2 regions of the Muricoprocola aceti genome follow, and region 1 is predicted to be linked to the other one. Evidence: predicted binding sites of a transcription regulator. Region 1 holds the regulator's gene; the other holds the start of a gene.

What was found. Region 1 encodes Rex, which represses fermentation and respiration genes when NADH is low (regulators of the CRP and FNR family bind a similar motif). Its sites were predicted from a motif close to ATTGTTAANTANTTAACAAT; they were not measured.
Region 2: the regulator Rex is predicted to act here: its motif matches at 7,602-7,621, upstream of OCV47_RS08415 (ATP synthase subunit B family protein).

Annotation. Positions count from the first base shown of each region.
Region 1 is NZ_JAOQKE010000001.1:207,363-223,433, forward strand. It holds gene alr (alanine racemase) at 1-1,041, opposite strand, end outside; gene OCV47_RS01060 (NAD(P)H-hydrate dehydratase) at 1,053-1,895, opposite strand; gene OCV47_RS01065 (redox-sensing transcriptional repressor Rex) at 1,972-2,607, opposite strand; gene OCV47_RS01070 (aspartate kinase) at 2,673-3,992, opposite strand; gene OCV47_RS01075 (ABC-F family ATP-binding cassette domain-containing protein) at 4,126-6,048, shown strand; gene OCV47_RS01080 (NADP-dependent isocitrate dehydrogenase) at 6,130-7,338, opposite strand; gene OCV47_RS01085 (GntR family transcriptional regulator) at 7,360-8,004, opposite strand; gene OCV47_RS01090 (beta/alpha barrel domain-containing protein) at 8,017-9,408, opposite strand; gene adhE (bifunctional acetaldehyde-CoA/alcohol dehydrogenase) at 9,559-12,165, opposite strand; cobalamin riboswitch at 12,548-12,732, opposite strand; gene OCV47_RS01100 (hypothetical protein) at 12,820-13,626, opposite strand; gene OCV47_RS01105 (bifunctional 5,10-methylenetetrahydrofolate dehydrogenase/5,10-methenyltetrahydrofolate cyclohydrolase) at 13,731-14,582, opposite strand; gene OCV47_RS01110 (cyclodeaminase/cyclohydrolase family protein) at 14,606-15,235, opposite strand; gene OCV47_RS01115 (DUF3786 domain-containing protein) at 15,250-15,891, opposite strand; gene acsV (corrinoid activation/regeneration protein AcsV) at 16,019-16,071, opposite strand, start outside.
Region 2 is NZ_JAOQKE010000008.1:56,201-72,271, reverse strand. It holds gene OCV47_RS08450 (V-type ATP synthase subunit B) at 1-908, opposite strand, end outside; gene OCV47_RS08445 (V-type ATP synthase subunit A) at 910-2,679, opposite strand; gene OCV47_RS08440 (V-type ATP synthase subunit F) at 2,707-3,030, opposite strand; gene OCV47_RS08435 (V0D/AC39 family V-type ATPase subunit) at 3,023-3,994, opposite strand; gene OCV47_RS08430 (V-type ATP synthase subunit E) at 4,021-4,614, opposite strand; gene OCV47_RS08425 (V-type ATP synthase subunit K) at 4,706-5,179, opposite strand; gene OCV47_RS08420 (V-type ATP synthase subunit I) at 5,184-7,205, opposite strand; gene OCV47_RS08415 (ATP synthase subunit B family protein) at 7,251-7,559, opposite strand; gene OCV47_RS08410 (DUF6472 family protein) at 7,699-7,875, opposite strand; gene OCV47_RS08405 (LTA synthase family protein) at 8,045-10,177, shown strand; gene OCV47_RS08400 (LacI family DNA-binding transcriptional regulator) at 10,218-11,222, opposite strand; gene OCV47_RS08395 (UxaA family hydrolase) at 11,328-12,806, opposite strand; gene OCV47_RS08390 (tagaturonate reductase) at 12,815-14,314, opposite strand; gene uxaC (glucuronate isomerase) at 14,380-15,795, opposite strand; gene OCV47_RS08380 (sugar kinase) at 16,067-16,071, opposite strand, start outside.

The DNA of each region.
Region 1 (16,071 bases):
ACGCAGTTCCTCTTCCCGGTCTTTTCCCATCAGGGTCACTTCTGTTCCCCTCTGAACATCCGGGATATCCGTGACATCTACCATAAACTGATCCATACATACACGTCCCAGTATCGGAGCCCTGCGTCCGTGAATCAGGACACAGCCCCGGTTCGAAAGCATACGTGGATATCCATCTGCATATCCGACCGGGATTGTTGCTACCAACATTTTTTTCGGAGTGGTATAGATTCCGCCATAGCTGATCTCTACTCCTGCTTCCACTTCTTTTACAAAAGAAACACGGGCCTTCCATTCCATGACAGGATGAAGCGGTACTGTCGGCTTATCTACTTCATCCGATGGATAGATTCCATAAATCGTGATACCTGCCCTTACCACATCCAGATTTGCATATGGCATATCAATAATTCCCGCACTGTTGGAGCAGTGACAGATCGGAATCTGAATACCTGCTTCCTCAAGACGGTCTCGAAAAGTAAGATACCTGTGGAACTGCCGGTTGGCACAGGTTTTATCTTTTTCATCCGCCCGGGCAAAATGTGTGAACATCCCCTCGATTTGAAGATTCGGAAGTTTGCTGATCTGAAGCACTTCTTCTACACTTTCTTCATTGTCTTTCAGACCGATTCTGGTCATTCCGGTATCCAATGCCAGATGTATCAGTGCTGTCAGATTCTTTTTTGCAGCTGTATCCGAAAGACATTTTGCTGTCGCATAATCAAAAACCGGAAAGCGCACCTGATTTTCAATCAGATCTGCGTAATAGTCTTCAAAGACATAGCCCAGAATCAGGATCGGCTTGTGAATACCGGCTTCCCGGAGTTCCAGAGCTTCTTCCGCTGTAGCCACCGCATATCCCCAGATATAAGAATAAGATTCCAGCAGTCTGGCAACAGGAACTGCTCCATGTCCATATGCATCTGCTTTGATCACTGCAATCATACTGGTATCTTCCCGGATATTTTTCCTCATGGATTCAAAATTAAACACAACCGCATCCAGATCTACGGCTGCATAAGTTCTGCTATAACTGTTCATGATATTACCTTTCATTCTATGCCATATAAAATATGTTCCACAATATCACTTGCCATCATGGAATAGGTTCCCCGTTCTTTTTTTGCATCATCTCCCGCCAGTCCATGCACATAGACCCCCAGCCGGGCTGCTTCAAAAGGCACCATATGCTGAGCGAGGAATCCACCAATGATACCTGTCAGTACGTCACCGCTTCCCGCTGTCGCCATACCATGGTTACCCGTATCATTTATATATTCATCCGTTCCATCTGTAACAATGGTGTGACTTCCTTTGAGTACCATAATCACATGATGCATTTTGGCGTAGGCTTTTGCACAAGCATGCCTGTCTGCCTGAATGTCATTTACAGACATCTGACTTAACCGGCTCATTTCCGCCGGGTGAGGTGTCACAATCATGGAACCATTTCTCTCTTCATACCAGGCAGGGTGTTTTGCCAGAAGATTTAATGCATCCGCATCGACCACCTTGGAAAGCTGACTTCTCAAAACAGCCCGCGTGATCTCTTCTGCACAGTGGGACTGTCCCAGCCCCGGTCCGACTGCAATGGCTGTTTTTCCCTTCATGATTTCCTTCAGCTGGTCTGCCTCCCAGTGCTCCGGTGAATAGGTATACAGTACCGATTCCGGTATTCGTTCCTGTAAAATAATACGGTTGCACTCTTCCGTATAGATATAAACCAGACCGGTACCTGCACGATAAGCTGCTTTCGCTGCCAGATAGGCTGCACCACACATATTACAGCTGCCTGCGATCAGCAAAAGTTTCCCATAGTCTCCCTTGTTGGAGTCTTCCTGGCGATGAGGCAGCTCTTCTTTTAATTTTTCTCGCTGATATGATGTTATCTGCATAGTCTCTCCAAAAGAAATGCTGCCAAAAATATTTCCGAAACATGTTGCCCGGAATCTTCTGGCAGCGTTGCTTTTCTTATTTTCTGTTTTTTCTGTTGATATTATAGGATAACTGCATCAGACTTTCTGACAGATGGACATTCTCCACTACCACATCCGGTGGAAGATCCAGATCTGTATGAGCAAAATTCCAGATGGCTTTTACTCCTCCCTTTACCAATACCGGTGCAATTGCTTCCGCACCTGCCTTCGGAAGTGTCAGTGTTGCGATATCAATATCATGGGAAGAAAGAAACTCTGGTAACCGATCATCCATCATAATCTGAATCCCACGGATCGTCTTTCCCTCCAGCTCCGGGTTAGTATCAAAGATTCCAATAATTCGAAATCCACGTTTTTCAAACTTAACGTAATTCGCTAAGGCCTCACCCAGATGCCCTGCACCGATAATGATCATGTTATACGTCTTATCCAGTCCAAGAATCTTTCCAATCTCATTATACAGATACTTTACATTATATCCATATCCCTGCTGCCCGAATCCGCCAAAATTATTCAAATCCTGCCGGATCTGTGATGCAGTAACCTGCATTCTGTCACTTAATTCATTTGATGAAATACGTTCCACTTTATGTTCCAGTAATTCGCCCAGGTATCTGTAGTAGCGTGGAAGACGTTTTATTACGGCTTTTGAAATTTCCCGTTCCTGCACTGCTTCGTCACCCCCAAAATTGATTTTGTCTTTTTTAGTATACAATACTGTTAAATACTTGTCAATCAATGGGTAACAGTAATAAATGCATGATAGATCGCTTTTATAGCTTTTTCAAAGTCTTTTTCATTCACGCCAATAATAATATTCAATTCGCTGGAGCCCTGATCGATCATACGAATATTGATATCTTCTTTTGCCAGTGCAGTGAATAATTTACCGGCAGTTCCTTCTGTAGACTTCATACCACGTCCCACCACTGCAATCAACGCAATATTTGAGTGAATCTCAAGGAAATCAGGATCCACATTACGGTGAAGACCTGCGAGAATCTTCTGTTCTTTTTCCTCAAAATCAAACTGCTGTACAAATACACTCATGGTATCAATGCCGGATGGAATATGTTCAAAAGATAAACCATTTTCTTCAAATACGCTTAATACTCTTCTGCCAAATCCAATCTCCGTATTCATACGGTCTTTTTCCAGATTGACGGATGCAAAGCCCTTCTTACCTGCAATACCGGTAATCGTATACTTTGGCTTTTTACAGGTACTCTCCACAATCAGTGTTCCAGGTGCAGATGGATCATTGGTATTCTTAATGTTGATCGGGATACCTTCTCTTCTTACCGGGAAAATAGCCTCGTCATGCAGCACGGATGCACCCATATATGCAAGCTCACGCAGCTCTCGATAAGTAATAATCTCGATCGGTTCCGGATTCTCTACAATACGTGGATCTGTTACCAGAAATCCGGACACATCTGTCCAGTTCTCATACAGATCTGCCTTCACAGCACGGGCTACAATCGAACCGGTAATATCTGATCCGCCTCTGGAAAATGTCTTAATCGTACCATTCGGCATCGCACCGTAGAATCCAGGGATTACCGCATGTTCTGTCTTCTCCAGACGCATGCTTAAAATATTGTTGGTCTTCTCAGAATCAAATTCGCCATTCTCATCAAAGAAAATCACTTCTGCCGCATCGATAAAATCAAAGCCGAGATAATGCGCCATAATGATACCATTGAGATATTCTCCTCTTGATGCAGCATAATTCACGCCGGCTCCGTTCTGAAAATATTCAAAAATCTTCTCAAATTCTTCATCCAGTGAAAGATTCAGATGCAGACCATCGATAATTTCCTGATATCTTGCATGAATCTTATCCAGCTTTTCTTCAAAATTCTTTCCGTTTACTGCTGTATCATAACAATCGTATAACATATCAGTGACTTTGGTATCATCACTGAAGCGTTTTCCAGGAGCGGAAGGAATCACATATCTTCTGTGTGGATCCGCTGTAATAATACTCTTTACTTTGTTAAACTGTTCGGCGCTTGCAAGTGAACTTCCGCCAAATTTCACTACTTTCTTCATACGAACTCCTCCTGTGTATCTGTTTCAATGTAATATATTACTGCATTTTCTGCAAAAAAGCTAGAGTAAATTCAAGGAATATGATAAACTGTAGCAGGTAAATAAATGACAGAATAATGATAGGATGTGAATTATGATACTTTCATGTAACCATATAGACAAAGCCTTTGGCACAAAACAGATTTTAAAAGACGTTTCTTTCCATGTGGAGGAACGGGAAAAAACCGCAATCGTCGGCATCAACGGAGCCGGCAAATCCACTCTGCTGAAGATCATTATGAACCAGCTTCCTGCCGACAGTGGTGAGGTTACTCTTTCCAGAGGTGCTTCGATCGGATACCTTGCACAGCATGAGGCGGTATCCGGGGAACATACCATCTACGAAGAGCTTCTGGAAGTAAAAAAAGAGATTATCGAAATGGAAGAAAAGATTCGTTCCCTGGAACTGGATATGAAGCATCAGCAGGGCGAAGAACTGACTGCTACCCTGGATCTTTACCACCGTCTGAGTACCGAATTTGAAAACCGCAACGGATATGCCTACAAAAGCGAACTGATCGGTGTATTAAAGGGTCTTGGATTTGAAGAAAGTGAATTTGACAAATCTGTAGCAACCCTTTCCGGCGGGCAAAAGACCCGTGTAGCACTTGGTAAGCTGCTGCTCTCCAAACCGGATATTATTCTGCTGGATGAGCCAACCAACCATCTGGATATGAATTCCATTGCCTGGCTGGAGACATACCTTCTCAACTATCAGGGCGCCGTGATTATTGTAGCGCATGACCGGTATTTCCTGAATAAAGTAGTCACTAAGGTAGTGGAACTGGATAACGGACATGCTACCGTTTTTCTCGGAAACTATTCAGATTATGCAACGAAAAAAGCGATGCTGCGGAATGCACAACTGAAAGCATGGATGAATCAGCAGCAGGAAATCAAACACCAGGAACAGGTGATCGCCAGGCTAAAATCCTTTAACCGGGAAAAAAGTATCAAACGGGCAGAAAGCCGGGAAAAAATGCTGGACAAAATCGATCGTCTGGAAAAACCGACAGAATTAAATTCTGAGATTCATCTTCAGCTCCATCCAAGGGTGGAAAGCGGGGAAGACGTTCTGAAAGTAGAACATCTTTCAAAAGCCTTTGACAGCCAGCAGCTGTTCTCTGACTTGAATTTTTCTGTTAAACGTGGCGAAAAAGTTGCGATTATCGGGAATAACGGAACCGGAAAAACTACGATCCTGAAGATTATCAATTCCGTCATTAAGGCAGATGCCGGATCTTTTACCCTGGGAAGTAAGGTGCACATTGGCTATTACGATCAGGAACATCATGTACTTCATATGGAGAAGACCCTGTTTGAAGAAATTGCTGACGATTATCCAACTTTGACCAATACCGAGATCCGAAACACACTGGCCGCATTTCTCTTTACCGGAGATGATGTCTTTAAACAGATCAAAGACTTAAGCGGTGGTGAACGGGGGCGTGTTTCCCTGGCAAAACTGATGCTGTCAGAGGCCAACTTCCTGATTCTGGATGAGCCGACCAACCACCTGGATATTGTCTCCAAAGAGATTCTGGAACATGCACTGAATCAATACACAGGAACTGTACTATATGTCTCCCATGACCGTTATTTTATCAATCAGACCGCCAGCAGAATTCTGGATCTGACTGGGAATACATTGGTAAACTATATTGGTAACTATGACTACTATCTGGAGAAACGAGAGGAACTGACCAGGATCTATGCCCCGGAGACTTCTGTCTCCTCTGTTGAGCAAAGTACTGCTGCCGCTATTGCCTCCAGCGGAAAAGATGAATGGCAGAAACGAAAAGAAGAACAGGCACGTGAACGCAAACGCCAGAATGATCTGAAAAAAACAGAAGATCAGATTCAGAAGCTGGAAGCCAGAAATCAGGAAATTGATGACCAGATGTGTCTGGAATCTGTTTATACAGATGTGGCCAAATGTATGGAGCTGAATAAAGAGAAAACAGAAAATGCCAACAAACTGGAAACATTATATGAAGTCTGGGAATCCCTTATGTAAAAATCAATAACGCCAAAAAGAAACGCAGCGATGAGAAAGAGCATTCTTTTCCCGTCACTGCGTTTTTAATCTATTTTTCCATTAGTTATTTTGGGTCAGTGTCTCACGAATAGCCAGAATAAAATCTTTGCTGTTCAGCACAGTTGGATGTTCCAGGGTGGTAATCAAAGCAAGATCTTTGGTCATCTTTCCACTTTCAATCGTATCCAGGGTCGCTTTTTCCAGTCTATCTGCAAATGCCATTAGTTCCGGAATCTGATCCAGTTCTCCTCGTTTTCTTAAAGCACCGCTCCATGCAAAAATCGTTGCAACTGAATTGGTCGAGGTCTCCTCTCCCTTCAGATACTTATAATAATGTCTCTGTACCGTTCCATGCGCCGCCTCATATTCATAGTTTCCTTCCGGTGAAACTAATACAGATGTCATCATAGCCAGAGAGCCAAATGCAGAGGAAATCATATCACTCATCACATCTCCGTCATAGTTCTTGCATGCCCAGATATAACCGCCTTCAGATTTCATGACCCGTGCTACCGCATCATCTATCAGTGTATAGAAGTAAGTAATGCCGGCTGCCCTGAACTTCTCTTCATACTCTTTTTCGTAGATCTCCTGCATAATGTCTTTAAAAGTATGATCATATTTTTTTGAAATCGTATCTTTCGTTGCAAACCACAGATCCTGTCTGGTATCCAGAGCATAAGCAAAACAGCTTCTTGCATAGCTTTCAATGGATTTATTCAGATTATGCATACCCTGGATAACACCCGCTCCCTTGAATTCATGAATCGTCTCTTTCATAACGGTTCCATCTTCTCCGGTAAACATCAGCTCTGCTTTTCCCGGTCCAGGGACCTTCATCTCTACTGCTTTATAGACATCCCCATAAGCATGTCGTGCAATCGTGATTGGCTTTTTCCAGGTACGGACATTTGGCTCAATCCCTTTTACGATGATCGGTGTACGGAAAACCGTACCATCCAGAATTGCACGAATCGTTCCATTTGGGCTCTTCCACATTTCTTTCAAATGATATTCCTTCATGCGGGCAGCATTCGGTGTGATGGTGGCACACTTCACAGCTACTCCATATTTTCTGGTAGCCTCCGCGCTGTCTGTAGTCACCTGATCATTGGTCGCGTCTCTGTTTTCAAGTCCCAGATCATAATACTCTGTCTTCAGATCAATAAACGGAAGCAGAAGCTCCTCTTTGATCATGGACCAGAGAATTCTGGTCATCTCATCTCCATCCATTTCTACCAGAGGCGTTTTCATTGCTATTTTATCCATGTTCTATTCCTCCACTTTCTGTCAGGATTCATGTTCCAGCCTTATGTTCGCAATGGCGTTCAGGATATGTCTGGTCGCCAGCTCATCTGCTCTTTTGGCATCCCTATCCTTAATGGCCAGCAGGATCTCTTCATGTTCCTGTGTTGATTTTTTGGCCCGTTCCTGACGCTTCAGAGATCGAAGCCGGGCTTTCTGCACATACTGATGGTAATCTTTCAACTGATGCTCCAGCATTTTACTTCCACAGGATTCAAACAACACTTCATGAAACTGACTGTCCATCTTCAGTAAATGTTCCATATCCTTTTTTTCTTCATAAAATTTGGAAAGTAAAATAATCTCATCTAATTTATCCAGTTGCTCATGGGTAATGGAAGAAACTGCCATTTCCGCGCAGAGACCTTCCAGACGTGCACGGATACGAAAAATATCTTCCACATCTTTATAAGTGATGCCCTTTACGTAGGCTCCTCGATTCGGATAAATCTCCACCAGCCCTTCCTGTTCCAGCTGTCTGAGAGCCTCTCTGACAGGGGTCCGGCTGACCCCCAGTTTTTTAGCCAGGGCAATCTCCCGCAGTTCTGCTCCATTTTCAAATTCACCGGCAAGAATACTGTTTTTCAGTTGCTGAAACACTTTTCCGCCTAAAGAATAATGCTCTTCCATGTTCCTCTCCCGCTAAATAAGGTCATAATTTAATTTGGAACAGCAGTCAGCGATCACATCCGTCAGTTCATCATCGGTAATGACTGTCACACGTCCTTCGTCATATTCGTGATCTACCCATGTTTTTACCATCTTAACCAGTTCACATTCCTTATCCAGCTTCTTTTCTTCAGGCAGTTTATAATAGGTATTAATCCAGTGGGCAATACCCGCAAGACCAGAAGTGTTAGATACAGAAACCAGAACCGGTCTGTTCAGGAATTTTTCTGTATCAAAAATATTGTAGATTTCTTCATTTTTCAAAAGACCATCTGCGTGAATACCTGCACGGGTTACATTAAAGTTCTTTCCAACAAATGGTGTTCTGGACGGAACAGTATAACCGATCTCTTTTTCATAATATTCCTTTAATTCTGTAATAACAGTCGTATCCATACCATCCAGAGTTCCTCTCAGCTGTGCATATTCAAATACCATTGCTTCCAGAGGAGTATTGCCGGTACGTTCCCCTATACCGAACAGAGAACAGTTGACACCAGATGCACCATACAGCCACGCCGTCGTAGAATTGCTGACAGCTTTATAAAAATCATTGTGTCCATGCCATTCAATCATTTCACTGGGTACACCTGCATGCGTCATAATACCATAGATGATACCTTGTACGGAACGTGGAATCACAGCACCCGGATAATTTACTCCATATCCCATGGTATCACAGCAGCGAACTTTTACCGGAATCTTATATTCTTCCGACAGCTTCATCAGTTCCAGACAAAATGGAATAACATAACCGTAAATATCTGCTCTTGTAATATCCTCCAGATGGCATCTTGGACTGATTCCCATATCCAGACAGTCTCTTACAATGCTCAGATAATGGAACATAGCCTGAAAACGAGTCATCTTCATCTTATAAAAAATATGATAATCGGAACAGCTGACCAGAATACCGGTTTCTTTCAAGCCCATATCCTTTACAAGCTGAAAATCCTTTTTATTGGCACGAATCCAGCTGGTAACTTCCGGAAACTGATATCGTTTCTCCAGACATTTTTCAACAGCATCCCTGTCTTTTTTGCTGTACAGGAAAAATTCGCAGGCACGGATCTTACCATTTGGACCACCCAGCTTATGAAAATAATCATAGATCCTTACGATCTGTTCTGTCGTATAAGGCTCTCTGGACTGCTGTCCATCACGGAATGTGGTATCCGTAATCCAGATATCATCTGGCATGTGATGAGGTACAACTCGGTCATTAAATGCGATCTTTGGTACTTCATCGTAAGGAAAAAGGTTACGGAATACGTTCGGTGACTGTACGTCAACCAGTGGATACATATGTTCTTCCAATTCCAGTAAATTGGTCTTTTCATTCATTTTGACTTTTCTGTTTTCCATGATTGATTACTCCTCATTTTGTTTTTCCTAATTTTTGTATAATTGTATACAATTATACAAAAATTGTCAAGAACAAAACAAACGATTTCCAAAAATAAAAATCAGAGCTGCTTTCACAGCCCTGATTCAATTTGATCAGATTGGTTCTGATTATTTTCCATAATAGGATTTCAGATACAGTTCTTTGATTTCAGAAATCAGTGGATATCTTGGGTTGGCGCCGGTACACTGGTCATTAAAGGCCTGCTCGGACATCTCATCCAGAGTATCCAGGAACTTCTTTTCATCTATGTTATACTCTTTGATCGTTGGTTTGATCTCGATGGTACGCATCAGTTCATCCAGTTTTGCCAGAAGTTTTTCAAATACTTCCTGATCATTTTTACCGGTCAGTCCTACATATCTTCCGATTTCTGCATAACGCTGAAGGGCATGTGGATACTGATACTGTGGGAAAGTACCCATCTTTGTCGGCACCTCAGCACTGTTATAACGCATTACGTTTAACAATACCAGTGCATTTGCAATTCCGTGAGGAAGATGATGGAACGCTCCCAGCTTATGTGCCAGAGAATGATTCAGACCCAGGAATGCATTGGCGAAAGCCATACCTGCCATACAGGAAGCATTTGCCATATGGTCTCTCGCTTCTACATCATTACCGTCTTTATAAGCTCTCGGCAGATAATCAAATACCAGCTTGATGGCACGAAGCGCAAGACTGTCCGTATAATCAGATGCCATAATGGAAACATAGGCTTCAATAGCATGAGTCATAACATCAATACCGGATGCACAGGTCAGACCCTTTGGTGCACTCATCATGTTGTCAGTATCTACAATGGACATATTCGGCATTAATTCATAATCAGCCAGCGGCCATTTGATTCCAGTCTCACGGTCGGTAATGATCGCAAATGGTGTCACTTCAGATCCGGTACCGGATGAAGTAGGGATTGCGATAAAATAGGCTTTCTTTCCCATCTTAGGATAAGTGTAAACTCTCTTACGGATATCCATGAAATCCATGGACATTTCTGAGAAATCTGCATCTGGATTTTCATATAATACCCACATGATTTTTCCGGCATCCATAGCAGATCCGCCGCCCATTGCAATAATACAGTCTGGTTCAAAGGCTCTCATTGCTGCCGCCCCTGCTCTTGCACTTGCCAGAGATGGATCTGGTTCTACATCAGAGAAACAGGTATGTACAATACCCATCTGATCCAGTTTGTCTTCTATCTTCTTTGTAAAGCCATTCTTATACAGGAAAGAGTCAGTAACAATAAAACATCTCTTCTTACCCATGACATTTTTCAGTTCATCCAGTGCAACAGGCGTACAGCCCTTCTTAAAATATACCTTTTCCGGAGTGCGCATCCAAAGCATGTTTTCTCTCCTTTCTGCAACGGTCTTAATATTGATCAGATGTTTGACACCAACGTTCTCAGAAACAGAGTTGCCACCCCAGCTTCCACATCCCAGTGTCAGAGACGGAGCCAGTCTGAAGTTATACAGATCTCCGATACCACCCTGTGAGGAAGGAGTATTGATCAGAATACGACAGGTCTTCATCATAGTTGCATGCTTTGCCATTTTTTCTTTTTCATTAACATTAATGTAAAGAGATGATGTATGGCCATAGCCGCCGTCTGCTACCAGCTGAGCAGCTTTTTCCAGTGCCTCATCAAATGTCTTAGCCTTGTACATAGCCAGAACCGGTGACAGCTTCTCATGAGCAAATGGTTCACTGATATCTACGGAATCCACTTCACCGATCAGGATCTTTGTCTCTTCCGGTACTTCTACTCCTGCCATCTTTGCAATGGTAGCTGCTTTCTGACCAACGATCTTGGCATTTAAAGCACCATTAATCAAGATCGTGGATCTTACCTTATCCAGTTCCTCTTTTTTCAGGAAATAGCAGCCACGGTACTTGAATTCTTCTTTTACTGCCTTGTATACACTTTCCAGAACTGTAACAGACTGTTCCGATGCACAGATCATACCATTATCAAATGTCTTGGAATGAATAATAGAGTTTACTGCCATCTTCACATCTGCTGTGTCATCAATAATCACAGGCGTATTACCAGGACCTACGCCCAGTGCAGGCTTTCCGGATGAATAAGCTGCCTTTACCATACCCGGGCCGCCGGTAGCCAGTATACAGTCTGCTTCCTGCATCACTTTATTGGTCAGCTCCAACGATGGAACATCAATGCATTTGATAATACCTTCCGGTGCACCGGCTGCTACTGCTGCATCCAAAACAATCTTTGCAGCTGCTGCGGTACAGTTCTTAGCCCGCGGATGTGGACTGATAATGATACCATTTCGTGTCTTCAGACAGATCAGCGTCTTAAAAATAGCGGTAGACGTAGGATTCGTGGTAGGTATCACTGCCGCAATCACTCCAAGAGGTTCCGCAATTTTGGTAATACCATAGACAGGATCTTCTTCAATTACACCACAGGTCTTTGTGTTCTTATAGGCATTGTAAATATATTCTGCCGCATAGTGGTTCTTGATTACCTTGTCTTCCAGTACACCCATACCCGTCTCTTCTACAGCCATTCTGGATAATGGAATACGTGCCTTATTGGCTGCTGTGGCAGCTGCCTTAAAAATGGCGTCCACCTGTTCCTGTGTGTAGGTAGAAAAAATCTTCTGTGCTTCGCGAAGTTCCTTCATCGCAAGTTCCAGATCCTCGAGAGTTTCAATGGTGTTCTTTTTGATTGTTTTGTCAGCCATCAGTTTCCTCCTTTAAAATATTCATTGTTAATTATTTAACTATAATAGATTCTACCTTATCGTCAAAAGATTGTCAATGTGCACTTTTTACATATATCTGGGAATAAAATCAAAAGAAATAGACAAATTGATAAAAAATAATCAAGAGTAAAAAAATCCCCGGCAGCTGCGGATCTGCCGGGGATTCATGCCGTTCTCTTGTCATGCGGATTAACAAGAATCTCCGGTATGAAGGAGGTATTTGTGTAATCTCCTACTTGAGATTCATCCATCAAATCAAACATTCTAATTTACCATTAGAAAAAAATGTGCCTGCTCACCCATGCAGTCACGTCTCACAAACGACTTCGTCGCTTGGTTGGATGCTTGCGCTGTATCTGGAGCACATCTCATTTATTAAGCAGGTTTCCTGACTTACAGATCATCGTATGATTCCGCCTTCTCACATCTTAGGGTTATGCAATGGCTGTTGGACCTACTCCCTGATTACAGTGACCAGTTCGCTTGGGATTCTCACCCAAATTCCCTTTTCATGATTACTCATGCACTTAATAAAGTAATATTCAATTACACACTGATAGTATAGTGCAATACTGCCAGTTTGTCAATTGAGTTATACAACTTTTTTAACAATTTTTATTGAAACCGTCGTTTTTATCTTTTTCGGAACAGATCTTTTAAGATCTGTTCAGCACTCTTCTTTCGATAATGATCTGGATCTGTCATCACAGATTTGCCGGATATATCCCACCGCATCTGATGATAGTCTGTCAGATAAGAAATACCCCTGCTGCAGTCACCAAACTTTTTATACCAGACAGGATAGTATTTTTTCATATATTTCCTTGCCAGTTTTACTGCCTGGCTGTTGGTCTTTCCAGACGGAGTTGTGGTGCCGCATAAGGTCACACCAGGTGGACTGGAATGAAGGAATACCACGCTCCCATCTTTACAGGATCCAACTACTATGTAAACATGACCGGCTGGAGTGCTCATAATATCTCCTGCTTTATAATTTTTTACTTTTGATCGTTTTGTAAAAGTTCCCCACCCACGGCTGGCATAATTGCGTGCCATATTCTGTGCATACAGCACATAACCTTTCTTTCCGTCAGTTTCTTCCAGCACATTATAAATACACCATCCAATATACCCGGAACAATCCAGGCCTTTGGATGACTGAAACAGATATTTACGATAATTATAACCTTTTTTCTGCTTTTTGTAGAACTTTTTCCAGGATGCACTTACTCCAAGACGTCTGGCTTCTTTGCTGGCACCATTTCTGCTCCATCCACCGCCCCATACATACATGGTACTTCCTACCGGCTGAAGCCCGGTCTGCAGCAGTTCTTTTATGGTTGTCTGTCTGCCTGCAGCCAACACAGAAGAAGAACTTATCATCAAAATACAGAAAAAGCACAGACAACACCATGTTAATCTCTTTTTGCTTTGTTTCATCGCTTCTCCCTTATTTTTCTCTTTCCAATTGATCTTCCAAAAAGGATAAAAGACAGTCAGGGGAATCCTGGCTGTCTTTTTTTCCGTCACTTATTCATAAAGGCTTATGCTAAAGTTCTCATAGCAGCTTCCACTACATGTCCTACCAGTACAGAAGTGGTAACACTTCCTACTCCTCCAGGAACAGGTGTAATGGCATCTACGATTGGCTCTACTGCAGCATAATCAACATCGCCACATAATTTACCTTCTGCATTGACATTGATTCCTACGTCGATGACAGTCTGTCCTTCTCTGACATATTCAGCGCCAACTACACCGGCACGTCCGGCTGCTACAATAATGATATCTGCTTCACGTGCTACGGATGGCATATCTACTGTCTTTGTATGACAGATCGTGACAGTGGCATTCTTCTTTACCAGCATCATAGCTGCCGGTTTTCCAACTACAAGGCTTCGTCCAATCACAACTGCTTTCTTACCGGTGCAGTCGATCTGATAGTGATCCAGAATCTCCATACAAGCCTGTGGTGTACAAGGAGGGAAACCAATCTTCTTTCCAGTAAATACTCCAGACATAGACAGATCTGTCATGCAGTCTACATCTTTCTCTGGTGCAAGTGCATTTTCGATCACTGCCTGATCCAGATGCTTTGGTAATGGACGGAATAACAGTACGCCATGAATATGAGCATCTTTATTTACTTTATCGATCGTTGCAAGCAGTTCTTCCTGTGTCACATCTTCTGGAAGAAGAATCTTTTCACATGCAACTCCCAGTGTTTCACAACGTTTGGTTGCACCTTTTTCATAGGAGATATCGCTTGGATTTTCTCCCACACGAATGATACAAAGAGTAGGATTTACTCCCTTTTCCTGGCATGCTGCCACATTTGCTTTAATTCTTTCGTTTAATGCTGCGGTAACCTCTTTACCTAATAACTGTTTTGCCATAATAGCTCCTTTCACAACTCTTATTATTTTAAACGACCTAATACACTGTCAAAAATCTGATCTGCTTTTGCAGTATAGTCTTCCAGCATCTTGTCACATTTTGCATTCAGCTGAGCTGCCAGTTCTTTATCTGCCATGGACTTGGTATTAATATATACGTTCAGGCTGGCACCTTTTAATGCTGCTTTTGCAAAAGCCACACCAACTCCTGCATCACTGATTGCAAGAGTAGATCCTTTTGCTGCAAACTCAGCAATGATATCAATGGCCTCACAGCATTTCTCCATGATCTCCATTGGAACGGAGCAGGCATCTTTTAATACAATAGCCATTACGCGTGCCTTCTCTGCCTTTTCCTCTTCTGTCTCCCTTGGCATACCATATGCTTTAGAAAGCGGCTCGAATACTTCCGCATCTCTTTCGATCAGACGAAGAAAGTCTTTCTGAAGCTGATCACATTTGCCTTTCAGTTCCCACATTTCTTCTTCTACTTCAGCATATTTTTTCTTACCAACGGTTAAGCTTCCAACCATATTTCCAAGGGCTGTTCCGATAGCTCCAACCAGGGCAGAAGCGCCGCCGCCACCTGGAACTGGTGCCTTTGATGCTAATACTTCCACAAATTCATTACATGGTACTGTAGAAAATCCCATAATTCATCCTCCATTTACTGCATTTTTTTTAATGTGGTAATACTTATATCTCCAACTACTGCCAGATCGTAGGTTTCAAATGACAGCGGGAAATTATCAGAAAATAAAATCTGAGATGACGGTGGAAATTCGTCATCACCTGCCCAGAGAATAAATCTTACAAAATGGCCATTGATAAACTCAACCTCATAAGATACATCTCCATATGACAGCTTCTTTGCGCCCAGACGATCCATAATCTCTGCGAACTTATCCAGCTTAAATCCAAAGCCGTATGCAAGACGCATCAGACATCTGCCCTGGAACTGTTGAAAATACAAGTCACCGCTCGGAAGTTCACGGTATGTCAGGAACTTACCTGTTGAGTCAGACTGTACCCCGTTCAACAGATAACGGATAGCAAATATCTTCGCATCTACCGCATCTTCCATAATTGCAAACACACCTTCTGTCTTATCCAGACAGGTTACCTTGCACTCTGGCCAGCTGATCTCATATGTTCTCTGCAGCATTCTCATGGTAAAGCACTTACGTTCTGCATCATAAGGAATACCAGTGCGAACAGCTGCTGCCTTCGGATCCAGCGCCTGAAACTGCTCCAGATACTGACCGAAAGGTACCTCTTCTATACTGTTCTTTGCGTAATCTAAATTCATCTTTTATCCTCATTCATATTTCTTCACTCTTCTTGTCTATTCTATCACAAAACCGATAGATAAAGCAACAGGATGTCAGACATTTATCTGACATCCTGTGAAAAAAATTACAAACTATTCATACAAATCATACAATGCTTGGAAACAGCGCAGAATCGGTGTGTGGCAGGAAACATGCAC
Region 2 (16,071 bases), on a different contig from region 1:
ATCGGGATCATGGTGATACTTCCGTCTTTGCCTGCCTGACGTCCTGCTCTTTCATACAATGTTGCAAGGTCAGTGTACATGTATCCAGGATATCCACGACGTCCAGGAACTTCCTTACGTGCGGCAGATACTTCACGAAGGGCATCTGCGTAGTTGGTGATATCTGTCAGGATAACCAGAACGTGCATGCCTTTTTCGAAAGCAAGGAATTCTGCTGCGGTCAGGGCCATACGTGGTGTTGCGATACGTTCTACCGCCGGGTCATTGGCCAGGTTCACAAACATAACGGTACGATCGATGGCACCTGTCTCTTTAAAGCTCTCTACGAAGAAGTTGGACTCTTCGAATGTAATACCCATAGCTGCGAAGACAACGGCGAACTGTTCATCTTTTCCGCGAACCTTTGCCTGTCTTGCGATCTGCGCTGCCAGCTGTGCATGTGGAAGACCAGATGCAGAGAAGATCGGCAGCTTCTGTCCACGAACCAGTGTGTTCAGACCATCAATAGCTGAAATACCAGTCTGGATAAACTCCTGCGGATAGCTTCTGGCCGCCGGATTCATTGCAAGACCATTGATATCACGGCGTTCTTCCGGAAGAATCTCCGGACCGTCATCGATCGGGCGGCCTACACCGTCAAATACCCGGCCCAGCATATCACTGGATACACCCAGCTCCATGCTTCGTCCAAGGAAACGTACTTTACTGTTTGATAAGTTGATACCTGTTGAACTTTCATATAACTGAACCAGCGCATCACTTCCGTTGATCTCCAGTACTTTACAACGTCTGGTTTCTCCATTGGCCAGCTCGATCTCTCCCAGTTCATCATATGCTACATCTTCTACACCCTGTACCAGCATCAAAGGACCTGCTACTTCCTGTATGGTTCTATACTCTTTTGGCATTCTACTGGTCCTCCTTTCCGCAAATGTTGGCAATTTCTACTGCAAGTTCTTTGTGGATTGTCTCATATTCTTTATCTACATCTGCTTCCAGCGTATATTTGTAACGACCAATTCTTTCACGAACAGCCATCTTCAAAATGTCATTGATGGATGCACCGCTGTTCAGTGCTTCCAGACTCTCGTTATAGAAATCCATAACCAGTTTCATCATATTGTGCTGTTTGTTCAGAGATGTATACGTATCTACTTCATGGAAGGAGTTCTGGTGCAGGAAGTCCTCACGAATGGATCTTGCTGCTTCCATCTTCAGACGGTCTGTCGGTGACAGTGCATCCATACCTACCATTTTTACAATTTCATCCAGTTCTGCTTCATCCTGCAGAAGACTCATCATGTCCTGACGCAGGCTCATCCAGTCCGGAGCTACATGCTCGTTGAACCATGGTCCCATGTCATCCAAATACAGAGAGTAACTGGTCAGCCAGTTAATGGCCGGGAAATGACGTTTATAAGCCAATGCGGAATCCAGTCCCCAGAATACCTTTACAATACGCAGAGTAGCCTGAGATACCGGTTCGGAAATATCTCCACCAGGAGGAGATACAGCACCGATAGCACTTAATGCGCCTTCTCTGCCTTCACTTCCCAGAGTGATGACATGACCGGCTCTTTCATAGAACTGAGCCAGACGGCTTCCCAGATATGCAGGGTAACCTTCTTCACCAGGCATTTCTTCCAGACGTCCGGACATCTCTCGAAGTGCCTCTGCCCAACGGGATGTGGAGTCTGCCATCAATGCTACGGAATAACCCATATCACGGAAATATTCTGCAATGGTAATACCTGTATAAATAGATGCTTCTCGTGCGGCAACTGGCATATCAGAGGTATTGGCGATCAGCACAGTTCTTTCCATCAGAGATTCTCCGGTTTTCGGGTCTTTCAGTTCCGGAAACTCATTCAGAACATCGGTCATCTCATTTCCACGTTCACCGCATCCGATATAAACCACGATATCTGCTTCTGCCCATTTTGCCAGCTGATGCTGAATAACAGTTTTACCGCTTCCGAATGGTCCAGGTACTGCTGCCACACCACCTTTGGCGATTGGGAACATACAGTCAACAACACGCTGTCCGGTTACCAGTGGCATATTCGGATGCAGTTTTTTCTTGTAAGGACGACCTTTACGTACCGGCCACTTCTGCATCATGGTCAGTTCCTTGTCACCATCTGCGGTCTCTAATACACAAATGGTCTGATCTACCGTAAATTCGCCTTCTTTGATCTCTTTTACTTTACCCTTCATAGTTGGAGGAACCATGATTTTCTGTTCTACAATAATGGTCTCCTGTACAGTACCCAGTACATCTCCACCGGATACTTCATCTCCGACTTTGGCAGTCGGAACAAATTTCCATTTTCTATCACGTTTTAATGCAGGTACTTCTACACCACGAACCAGGTTGTTGCTTCCGGTTGCTTTCATGATATCATCCAGCGGTCTCTGAATACCATCATAGATGCTGGCAATCAGACCAGGTCCCAGTTCTACGGAAAGTGGTTCTTCTGTAGATTCTACCGGTTCTCCCGGCTTCAGTCCTGATGTTTCTTCGTATACCTGAATGGAAGCCTCGTCACCGTGCATTTCGATGATTTCACCGATCAGTCGCTGGTTGCTGACACGTACCACGTCAAACATGTTCGCATCTCTCATACCTTCAGCGATAACCAGTGGGCCTGCCACTTTTTTAATCGTTCCTTTACTCATTGGACAATCACCTTTCTGAAGATTGATTTATTTGTTGTTTGAAAACAGAATATCGGATCCTACTGCGGTTTCTACAAACTTCTTGACATTTTCCACGCCTTTTCCGGTATTACCGGATACACCTGGAATCTGAATGATAGCCGGAAGAATCTGATCTTTATATTTATCAATTGCATGGGGTATTCTTGCTGCCCACTCCTCGGTAATATAGATCACTGCATACTTGGATAATACCAGCTGATGCAGCTGCTTTTCTGCTTCTTTTTCATCGGATAACGGATATGTGTCCAGACCTACTGCTGCAAAGCCGTAGATGCTGTCGTAATCACCCATAACTGCAATCTTATACATACATTTCCCTTACCCTTTCCCGGATGGAATCTTCCGGAAGGTTGTTGGCCTTTGCGGATAATATGATTCTTACCGTTTTGATCTCATTTTCCCTTGCCAGCACATAAGCTACCAGCGGCTCTACGGAAAATGGATTGTATTTCTGAGGCTTGATCGTCTGAATGATCTTATTATCACACCAGCGTTCAAATGCAGACGGTGATTCTGCCAGCGCTTCTGCGCCTCCTGCATATGCAGTTCCTGACAGATATTCGCAGATGGCATCTACACTGTTCAGTGCAGCTCTTGCCAGCGAATCAATGTTCAGGCTGTCACATTCTGCCATAGCCTTCTTCATAAATTCTAATGACTTTGCGGTCTTCTGTGAACGTACGGCAATCTTGATATCAGCTACCGCTACAGTATCCTCCGCATAGCTTTTCAGGATACCAGCTTTTGCTTTTTTTCCTGCTGCATAAATTGCTTCCAGTGTGGCTCTGTCAATAATGATATCGCACAACTGTCCGTCCCTGGTATGCATCAGTGTCTCGTAAGCCTCCTGGGCTGCCGCTGCCATATAATCCGGAAGTCTGGAAAAATCTTTTTCTGCAATGATCTTTTCCAGTTCCTCACCAGATGGTTCACAGTCTTCGTAATAAATACCTGGATGTTTTCCCTTTCGGCAGGTCTCTTTGATCGCTGCTTTCAGATTATGGAACTGATTCGGATAGGACAGTACATCAAATACTGACATATCAATGCCCATCTCACGCATCGTGTTCCAGGTCTTCTCCGTCTCTCTGTTCAGCATTGCATCTGCCTCTAACGGGGTATCACTGTCTCCCCAGCCCTTCTCAGCCAATACCTGCAGACAGTTTTCTTCTGTCGGGCAGGCAATCAGCTGTTCGATGACTGTCGCATTCAGCAGTGAAACTTCCAGTGCTCGTATTCTCGCAACCGCAAAGGTAAAATCTATATCTGACATATAAGTCCTCCTTTACTGGTTACGATTTAAGAAAATAATATTTTCTGTACAAGATCCTGGCATTCATCCTTCTTTGCATCAAACATTGCTTTGAATGAACAATTTTCTTCGATTCCGCCATAGGATAAAAGGAAACCTTTTTCTACTGTTGCCGGGGTCTTGGACAGAACCAGTGAACCGCCTTTTTTCTTTGCGATCTCATTTACTTCTGCCTCAAATCCTGCCGGTAACCTGACAAGATCCTGTGCATTCAGAGAAATTTCCCCTTTCTGAGGTGCTGCAAACTTTTCTACCATCTTTTTCAGTGTATCGAAATATTCTGCATCATCTTTCGCACAGAAAGTATCATAAGCTTTCTGAATCGTCTCAGCAATCAGCTCCTGCTTCGCAGCTAACAGCGCTGTTCTGCGTCTCAGATCTGCTGAGGATTTGACTCTTTCCTGATATCCCGCAAGATCTGCTGCTGATTTCTGTACAATCTCTGCAGCCTTTGCATCCGCTTCTGCTTCGGCTGCCGCTTTGATGCGGTCAGCTTCCGCTGCTGCTTCAGCTTTCTTACTGTTGGCGGAGGCATTTGCTTCTTCCAGAATCTGGCTCATCATTTTTTCTAATCCAGTCATTCCCTGTGCTCTCCTTTTCTCTATTTTATCTATTTACGTTCGCTCAGAACGCACACTCGAGAGCTTTGTTCTCTCGTTCCCGTTACGCTCATTATACAGGAATATTTGTTACTGCTAAGATAGAGATCAGCAGTGCCAGGATGGCGTATGTTTCTACCATTGCAGGGAACAGCATTGCTTTACCGAACTGATCCGGTTTCTTTGCTACGATGCCGATTGCAGCTACAGCAGTTTTACCCTGATGTCTTCCAGATACCAGACCAACGATACCGATTGGTAAGCATGCAGCCAGGATCATAAGACCAGTAGGAATATCAATTGCAGGGATAGATCCGCCAAGCAGACCGATCTGAGATAAAGTAATGAATGCTACCAGCAGACCGTAAATACCCTGTGTACCAGGAAGCAGCTGTAAGATCAGAACTTTTGCGAACTGAGAAGGATCTTCAGCAACTACTCCAGATGCTGCCTGACCAGCTACACCAACACCATAAGCAGAACCCATACCTGCAAGAATAACAGCCAATGCTGCTCCTAATAATGCAAAAACAACTCCTAAACTCATTCCATTAATCCTCCTTGATTTCTACATATTTTGTATTTTCTTTAAATGGTTCAAAAGGTTTGCCTCCGCCTTCATAGAACTTTCCGAAGAACTCTACGAACTGAAGACGGTTTGTGTGCACATAGGCACCTAAAAGGTTAATACCAAGATTTAAGGTATGTCCAACAATAAATACCAGGATGAACAGGATCGCTCCCATTACCCCACCGCCAAACATACTTCCCATCTGATTGACTACAGATGCGATAACACCGGTTGCCAGTCCCAGTGCCAGAAGTCTGGAATAAGAAAGTACATCACTGAGCCAGCCAGTAATATTGTAGAGCTCGTAAGCTCCCAGTGCCAGTCTCAGGCCAATGTTTTTCTTGTCTCTTGCTGCAAAGAACAAAAGTCCCAGGGCTCCGATGATCGCCAGTGCTTTTGCCAGCGTATTCATGAACGGAGAAAATGTTACCTGTGTCTGTGCAATGGATGCAAACAGACTGGATGGTATCAGCATCAGGATCAGACCGATCAGAAGCATATACCAGAAGACTACATCACAGATAAAGCCTGCCACATCTCCTGACTTCAGATAGCTGTATCCCTTCAGTCCAAGACCAAAGAACAGATGTACCACACCGACTCCCAGTGAGAATACCAGAAGCTTCATCGGATTATTCAATGGTACAAACCACAGTGCAGGTATCACTGATGTAGCAGCTGTTCTGCCAAAGAATGTTCTGGCTACCACATCGATCACATCGCCAAAATATCCTCCAAAAAGGACACCCCAGACAAATGTGGAGATACCACAGTAGCCAAATAAATGTAAGGACTTATTCATGCTGTCCGACATACGCGGGAACTTCTTTAATGCGATGAAGCATACAATGGAAATCAGTAATCCATAGGCTGCATCTGACAGCATCATTCCAAATAATACAATGTAGAACACTGACATTACTGTCGTCGGATCTACTTCTCCTTTATGCGGAAGGCCATAAGATTCCAGTACTCCTTCTACAGAACGGGAAATCTTATTGTTCTTCAGAAGTACCGGAGCTTCCTCCTCTTCACCGATCTCTTCAAACTCCAGAGAACAGTCATAAACATTTGCAATCTTCTCTTCCAGAATCTTTGCTGATTCTTCTGGAATGTAACCACTGATCACAAAAGTCTGCTTTGTCTGTGGAATCTGTCCGAGGATCTGATACTTATCTGCACGAAGCCGGTAATAATCAGATACTGCCTTCAGTTCCTCCCTGCTTCCTTCATAAGCTTTGATCTTTTTTTCTGCTTCTACACTGTCTGCTTTTAATTTTCCAATCTCCGCCTCCAGTTCACTTTTCCACTGAGACGGTACTTTTCCGGATACCTGTGACGGTCTTGCAAATCCGATTGCACGAAGCGCATCTTCCAGTGCCGTCGTATCTTTTTTCAGGCATACCACTGTCAGGTACGTCATATCCTTATCCGTTGACAGGACTTCCAGATCATAGGCTTCCAGATCTGGCTGTGTCCTTGCCACCTCTGTACGAATCTCTTCCACCGTCATAGGCTTCGGCATCGTACCAAGAATCATGGCCGTCTCTGATGTACCACGATAGTTCATTGGAACATCAAGGCGCATCCAGGGCACCAGAGCTTCTATCTGATTTTCCAGTTTGGCCACATTGGCTGCATTCTCGGAAATTCGTTTGCTCAGATCCAGAAGATCATCTGCTGTGGTCAGCAGCCTCTTTCTCTGTGCTCTGATCTGTTCAAAGTCCGTCTTATTCATCAACGGCTTTCCTTCCAGAGAGCTGAACATTGACGTCTTTTCCGGGACATATTTTTGCAGTATGGAAAGTGCATGTTCTGCCAGAACTGCATGCTTTTCATAGATCTGGCGTCTGTCTGACGTATTCATCTTTTCCATCTCAGAATCTTCGATCACTGAGTTGTCAATCTCAACAACACCCAGGATCTGAAGCTTTTCCAGAATGGCTTTTCGATCTTTTTTCAGTGCGCAGATACTGAATCTTTGCATCTGCATAACTGCCATATCCGCATCCCTCCTTTGCTTAAAATTGATAAAAAAATGAGCACTTTAAAACAGAGCCTTAATGACAGCCTCCGTCGCCTGTGCTTCTTTGCCTGCTGCAAGTGTCTTTAATGCAGCAATCTCTTTCTGGATATCCGCATCTACAGATTCCATAAACTTTTCCGCTTCTTTCTTTGAAGCTTCCATGGCTGCTCCGGCTTTCTCTTTTGCTTCCTGAAGTCTGGCTTCCTTCAGCTGTAAAGCATCTTTCTTTGCCTGATCCACCATGTCTGTGCATTGCTGTCGGCATTCTTTTGCGATTGAGTCTGCTTTGCCTTCTGCTTCCTGCACTTTTTTGATTGTCTCCGCTACCATGTTCTCACCACCTTCTTCGCATAGATTGAGTCTATCACATGCTTTGTTAATTTTCAAACATTTTTATAACTAATTCACAATTATTTTTCCTAAAAAAAATATAAATTATGCACTATTACTTCCTATTAAAATAGGGGCTCTAAATCTGTTTTCGCACTACTGCATATTCATCGCCGTTCCGGTAATACGGACACTGATAATGGCTGTCTGACAGAAACCGAACCAGTTCATCTTCATCCAGATCCATATCACAGATATAGCACTCATATTCTTCATCGTAACTGTAATAGGCACAGGTATCACATGCTGCCTGCATTCCTCTATCCTTTTCCAAACTATGTTATTTTTATTACTCGTGTCAAAAACAATTCGCATATAGTATACCAGAAAATTCGTTTTATGTGTTGACAAACCTGCATTTCTATCGTAAAAAATACTTAGAATTTTACAGAAGGATATCCATAATTTTATTAAATATGAAAGATATGAAACATTTTAAAAATTTTTGTCCCATAATATCGAATAAAGACCCGGAGCACAGCCAGAGACAGGCCGGATTTTTCCATAAAAAAAAGAAAAAATCTTCATCAGCCGGCAGGCTGACTGCCCTTTTTTACAAATATCAGAATGATGCTGCCTCTGATGGCTATCTGCTCTGCTATCTTGTACTGCCTCTGGTCCTGGTATTCCTGATTGAGTGTATGGCTTATCATTCTCTGATTGGCGGATTTCAATTTATTATTTTTCATCCATATGCGTACCTGATCAATGTGATGATTGTATCGGCTTCCTTTACCTTTGCGCTGGTCTTCCGCAAACGAATCGGTGTGATCATTCTGATCAGTCTGTTCTGGATGGCCGGAGGTATTATAAACTTTGTCCTGCTGTTCTATCGTGTTACTCCGTTTACCAGCAGTGATCTGTTACTGGTAAAGGACGGTCTGGATGTGGCCACCAAGTACCTGAATGTGTTCCAGTATATCGTCATTGGCGTGCTGGTAGTTGTTGTACTGGGACTGTTTATTCTGTTTTTCCTGAAGACTTCCCGGGCTGAGAAAAAACCGAAATATATCCATTCCATTCCGATCATTCTGGGTTCTCTTTTACTGACCTGGGGTGGAATCGTTCTGGGACAGTCCACAGGGCTTCTGGAAACTGCTTTCCGTGAGCTTTCCCAGTCTTACCTGAAGAATGGATTTATTTACTGTTTTGGTGCCAGTCTGATCGATACCGGTATCAGTAAACCAAGTGATTATTCCGAGGAGGTAATGGAGCAGCTGACAGAGCACTACGAGCCCCTTCCAGACGAGGAAACTGTTACCTATACTTCTCGCAAACCGAATGTGGTGATTGTCCAGCTGGAGTCTTTCTTTAACGTTAATCGTCTGAAGAATGTGAAGTTTTCCAGCAATCCTTTACCGAATCTGACTCGCATGATGGAGACGTATCCTTCCGGTGCGTTCAGTATGCCCGTGGTAGGTGCCGGTACCGTGAACTCCGAATTCGAGGTACTTACCGGCATGAATATTGATGATTTCGGTATTGGAGAATATCCATACAAGACAATTGTAAAGGAAACCGCCTGTGAATCTCTGGCTTATGATCTGAAACCTTATGGTTATCATGCCTTTGCGATTCACAATAATACCGGCGACTTTTATGACCGTAACCTGGTTTATCCAAACCTCGGATTTGACACTTTTACCTCGGTAGAATATATGTGGCCAGACAACTATACGCCGATTGGCTGGGCTAAGGATTCCATCCTGACCAATGAGATCGCGACTGCCCTGGATTCTACGGAAGATCAGGATTTCGTCTTTACCGTCTCTGTACAGGGACATGGCAGCTATCCTTCGGATTCCAGTGTGAAATATACTCATCATGTCACACTCTCCAGTGACACCATTACTGACGAAGCGTACCTGACACAGCTAACTTACTATGTGAACCAGATTTATGAAATGGATCAGTTCATCGGTGATCTGGTGGATATGCTCAGTGAACGGAAAGAGCCTACCATTCTGGTGATGTATGGGGATCATTGTCCGAGCCTGAATCTGACCGATGATATACTCACCACCGGAACCATTTATGACACCGAATACTTTATCTGGAACAATGCAGGCCTGACCTTTGATAATCAGGATATGCAGGCCTATGAGATGGGTTCCACTCTTCTCTCTGCTCTGGAAGTTCCAGATGGAGCCATTAACGCTTATCACCAGAACTCCGGCCGTCAGCTGCGAAATGGAGAACTTTCAGAAGAAGAATACCTGAGTGGTCTGAAAGAACTGGAATATGACGTGCTTTATGGGGATCGAATTACTTACAATGGTCAGAATCCGTTCATTCCAACCAATCTGCAAATGGGATTTTTCCCAATTACCATTGAAGACGTGAACTATACCAGGGATCATGTGCTGATCATTCGTGGAAATAACTTCACCCGTTACAGTACAGTACACATTAACGGATCCTCCGCAGATACGCTGTATCTGGATCCAAATACACTGGTTGTGGCCAGCGCGGATCTGTCTGGAAGGACCGAGATTACCGTGTCACAGTCTACGCTAAGCGCAACCGATAAGTATGTATTTTATCCGCGAAGTCACTGAAAAAGCCCCAGTGGCTTTCGTCCCCATGGCTTCACGCGGCTTACAAATCTATCGTGGTGTCTCTAAGTACCATTTCGCCTTTTACAATAGTCTTCTGTTCCACTTCTTCTTTTTTCAGAATCTCCATTAGCTGATCCACCGCCAGTGTCCCTGCCTTCTGCATATGGTTATCCACTGTACTGATCTCCGGTTCACTGCAGATGCTGATCTTGGAATTGTTGTATCCCAGGATCTGCATATCCTGCGGCACCTTGAGCCCCTGCGCTTTTGCAAACTTACAGGCTCCTACCGCCAGTTCATCATCGGATGTCATGACTACATTCCATCGTACTCCCTGCCCCCATCGTTCTGCAAGGAATTTTCTGGTATCCTCAATTGTGCTGTCCTTCATCAGCACCATCTGGTCTTTTTCTGGCTTCTGTCCACAATCTTTAAATGCATCTTTGATTCCCTGGAGTTTCTGTCTTCCACTGTAAGAAAGTGACCGATACAGATATAGAATCTGACGCTTCTGCTCCAGAAATTCTCTGGTGACCTGGCGCATCATCGTTCGGTCATCACAGACTGCACAGTATACATTTGACGCATCCAGATAGGCATTTACCAGCATAACCGGTACTTCCTTCGCAGCTTCTATGATATACTGATTTTTTTCCATGTTTTTTTCAATAAAACTGGAACCAACCAAAATCAGCGCATCTACCCTCTTAGAAAGAAGCAAATTCATATATTTTGCTTTTTCTTCTGTCTCATATCCAGTACAGCATAACAACACATCATATTGATATTTATGTAGTTCCTGCTCTACATGATAAACCGCCGAAGCCAACACCATGTCCGAACTGTCTGCACACATAACACCGACAGTATTCATGGTGTTCAACCCCAGCCCTCTGGCAAATACATTCGGCTGATATCCGGTCTCTTCCATTACGGCCAAAATCTTCTTTCTGGTCTTGTCACTGACTTTGCTGTTCCCATTCAATACACGAGACACTGTTGCTATTGATACTCCGGCTTTTTCTGAAATATCATAAATATTCATGTGTACCTCCCAATTCGTGTTTTTTCATACGCAACGCACTTTTTTACTTGCACAAATAGGGCTATCGCAAATCAGATAGCCCTGTTTTGTCCTATTTTCTGATACTTACAGCACTACACCATCTTTAAAGATAGAGATTCCTCTGTATCCGTGGCGTTCTGCCCGAGTCTCTTTCCCATTAGCGGTCTCGATCACCAGATCCAGAAGACGCCTTGCAGCGTCATCGATGGATTCTCCATTTACAATAGATCCCGCATCAAAGTCAATCCATCCCTGCTTTTTACCAGCCAGCTGACTGTTGGTTGCAAGCTTCAACGTAGGAGCCGGCGCGCCAAACGGTGTTCCACGTCCTGTGGTGAACAGAATCATGTGTGCACCGGCTGCTGTCATAGCCGTTGCTGATACCAGGTCATTTCCCGGACCATACAGCATATTCAGTCCCTTGGTCACTACCGGGTCACCATATCCGATTACGTCCATAATCGGTGCGCTTCCGCCCTTCTGTACGCATCCACAGGATTTGTCTTCCAGCGTTGTGATACCACCCTGACGATTTCCAGGGCTTGGGTTATCGTATACTACTTCGTTATGGCTGATGAAGTAGTTCTTAAATCCGTTGATCATGTTTACAGCTTTGTCAAAGATCTCTGTATTGATACAACGATTCATCAGGAATCCTTCTGCACCGAACATTTCAGGTACTTCTGTGAGTACAGTTGATCCGCCCCTTGCTACCATCATGTCACTGAAACGACCTACAGTAGGGTTGGCTGTGATACCGGAAAGTCCATCGGATCCTCCACACTTCATACCGATTACCAGCTCGCTTACCGGAATCGCTTCTCTCTTAAACTGTCCTGCATATGCCGCACACTCTTCCAGAAGCTTTCTTCCTGCTTCGAATTCATCTTCTACTTCCTGACAGGTAAGGAATTTTACTCTGTCGTGATCGTAATCGCCCAGCTCTTCCAGAAACTGTTCATGTGTCAGGTTCTCACATCCAAGGCTCAGTACCAGCACAGCTGCAGCATTTGGATGACGAACAAGAGCTGCCAGCAGTTTTCTCGTCTGTGCATGGTCTGCACCGGTCTGGCTGCATCCAAATGGATGGTCAAAAGTATACAAACCATCAATGGTGCCCTGAACCAGATCCTGGTTCAGAGATACCATACGTTTTGCCACGTCATTTACACAGCCTACCGTCGGGATGATCCAGATCTCGTTACGGATCGCTGCTCTGCCATCTTTTCTGCGGAAGCCGTTAAATGTCTCCGGTTCTACCGGGGTCACCGGGGTAATCGCCGGCTGGTAAGTATATTCTACTTCACCCTCCAGATTGGTAGCCATATTATGGCTGTGCACCCAGTTACCTACTTCGATCTCTTCTGTCGCATGTCCGATCGGGAACCCATATTTCACTACATTGGTATCTTTAGCGATCTTTTTCAGAGCGATCTTATGTCCCTGTGGAATATCTTCCGCTGCAATTACAGTATATTCACCTGCAGTAATACTTTCTCCCTTTGCAATCGGAGTCAGTGCTACTGCCACATTATCAAGTGGATTAATCTGAATTGTTTTCATACCTTTTCTTACAGGCAGCTCGCGTAAGCAGCCTTTGCTCCTTCCTCACGGATCTTCTTCAGGTCAGCTACTACAGTTGCTTCCAGGTCTTTGATCTGGGTCAGATCCTGATCCCACATCTTTTCGTTGGTCAGTACAGCGTGTACCAGCTCTTCTGCGCTGTCATTTCTGTGCTCATAGTAGAATTCCAGTGCCCAGCGGTCATCACTTACTGTGTATTCATTTCCTGCAGGACGTTTGCATACCAGACCTGCATCTGTCAGGGACTGAATGTCATTGCTGTAGAATGCAATGTATGCAGCCAGTGACATGGTCAGGCATACAGGCAGTTCCCCTTTTTCTTTGATGTATTCCAGGAAGGACGGCATATTTCTTGCTTTCCACTTAGAAGTAGAGTTCAGGGAAATGCTCATCAGTTCATGGTTTACAAATGGGTTGTTGAAACGGTCTGATACTGCTGCTGCAAAGTTCAGCAGATCCTGCTTATCCAGTGGCAGGGTAGGGATGACTTCATCATACAGCATCTTGTTCATGAAGCCTTTGATTGTCTCATCCTGCATACAGTCACGTACGATATTTTCTCCAGCCAGGTAAGCACCCAGAACGAATCCGGTATGTGCACCGTTCAGGATACGTACTTTTCTCTTCTTGTATGGGCTCATATCTGGTACTACAAATACTTTATCTTCCAGTCCTGCTTTTTTGAATGGAAGTACATCATTCAGCTTTGGATCTCCTTCGATTACCCATACACCGAATACTTCTCCTACATCCAGCAGCGGGTCAGCATAACCATGCTTCTGTTCCAGCTCTGCTACTTCTTTTTCATCACGGATACGTCCTGGTACGATACGGTCAACCAGAGATCCGCAGAAAGTGCATTCTTCATTTACGTATTTCTTGAATCCATCTTCCAGTCCCCACTGATCAATGTACTGATTTACACATTTCAGCAGTTCTTTTCCGTTGTTGTCGATCAGCTCGCAGGCAAGCATGATGATACCTTTTTTGCCTGCTTTATAACGGTGATACAGTACCTGTGTCAGTTTTCCAGGGAAGCTGGATGCTGGCTGGTCGTTCAGCTGGCAGGATGGATCGTACTGGATACCTGCTTCTGTTGTATTAGAGACAATGATTTCCAGGTCATCACTTGCTGCTACTTCCATCATCGCCTCAAAATCTGCTGCTTCGTATGGGTTCAGGCAGTTCTTTACGCTGGAGATGACACGCTTAGCATCAACCTTCTGTCCGTTTTCGCTTCCGCGAAGGTACAGTGTGTACAGACCTTCCTGTTCGTTGATCATCTTTGCCAGACCTGGAGCAATTGGCTGTACCAGACAGCATTTACCGTTCCAGTCTGCTTTTTCATTGGCAAGGTCAAACCAGTAATCTACGAATGCACGAAGGAAGTTACCTTCTCCAAACTGCATAACCTTTACCGGTGCATCTTTTAAAATATATCCATCATATCCAGATTTCTCCAATACTTCATAATTTAATTTTTCCATGATCGTATTCCCCTTTATTTTTTTATTATGTTGGGGCCACAAGCCCCAACTATTTTGTATCAAACCTATACTGTCTTCAGATCAAAACCGAAGTAGTTTACTGCATTGTTGAAAGAAATTCCCTTAACAATCTTTTCCAGTGCCTTATAGTCATCCGGATACTCTCCGTTCTCTACCCATCCACCAATCAGTTCGCAGAGGATGCGACGGAAGTATTCATGTCTGGTGTAAGACAGGAAACTTCTGGAGTCTGTCAGCATACCTACGAAGTTACTCAGAAGGCCAAGGTTAGCCAGAGAGATCATCTGGTTCATCATACCTACTTTGTGATCATTGAACCACCATGCACTACCCTGCTGAATCTTACCAACCGTTTCCGGTCCCTGGAAGCATCCAAGAATCGTTCCGATAGACTCGTTATCATTTGGATTCAGGGAGTAGAGAATAGTCTTTGGTAATTCATCTGTAGAGCTTAATGCGTTCAGGAAGTCTGCCATCTGTGCGCTTGGTGCGTAGTTGTTAATGCAGTCAAATCCTGTATCCGGTCCCAGCTGATTATAGCGGAATACATTGTTATCACGCTTGCATCCATAATGAAGCTGCATTACCCAGTTGCGTTTATGGTATTCTTTTCCAACTGCTGTCATGAATGCAGTCTTGAACTTCATCTCATCTTCTCTGGATACGCTGCCGCCATTCAGTCTGCCTGCGAAGATCTTTTCGATCTCTTCTTCAGAAGCAGGAGCATACATTACATATTCCAGTGCGTGGTCAGATACACAGCATCCCATAGATGCGAAGAAATCCATACGGAGGGACAGTGCTTTCATCAGATCTTTGAAGCTCTTTACTTCAACGCCGCTGACTTCACTTAAAGTCTTCAGATAATCCAGATATTCTGGCTTCTCCAGGTTCATGGCTTTGTCTGGTCTCCATGCTGGCAGTACCTGTACATCAAAGGTCTTGTCATCTGCGATGACTTTGTGCCATTCCAGAGAATCAACAGGATCATCTGTGGTACAGATCAGTTTTACATTGGACTGTTTGATCAGGTTACGTACGGTCATGGAATCTTCCTGCAGCTTTGCATTGCACAGGTTCCATACTTCTTCTGCTGTCTCACCATTTAAGTATCCTTCGTATCCGAAATACTTTCTCAGCTCCAGATGGCTCCAGTGATACAGTGGATTACCGATTGCTTTTTCCAGTGTCTCAGCCCATTTCTGGAACTTCTCACGGTCACTTGCACCACCGGTAATATAATATTCATCAATTCCGTTGGATCTCATCTGACGCCATTTGTAGTGATCGCCACCCAGCCATACCTGTGTGATGTTCTCAAACTTTCTGTCTTCTGCGATCTCCTTTGGATTAATATGGCAATGATAATCCAGAATCGGTGTATTTTCTGCGAAGTCATGATACAGCTTCTGTGCTGTCGGTGTGCTCAGCAAAAAATCCTTGTCCATAAATGCTTTCATGTTCTGTTCCTCCTGTGATCTTTGTTATATTTACATAGCATTTCTGTTTTATATTAGCAACTGTTCTATTTATGTAAGTGCTTACATTTAGTCTACTATTTCTCCTCTCAAATGTCAAATGGAAAGGAAAAAAATATTTACCAAAAATATGTAAGCGCTTTCATATAAATTACACAAAATATTCTTAAAAAAATGCCACAGGCAGTGGATATCAGATTACATCACGTATCTTTCTCCTCTGCTCTGCGGCAGTTCTCTATGATTCAGATTTTTATC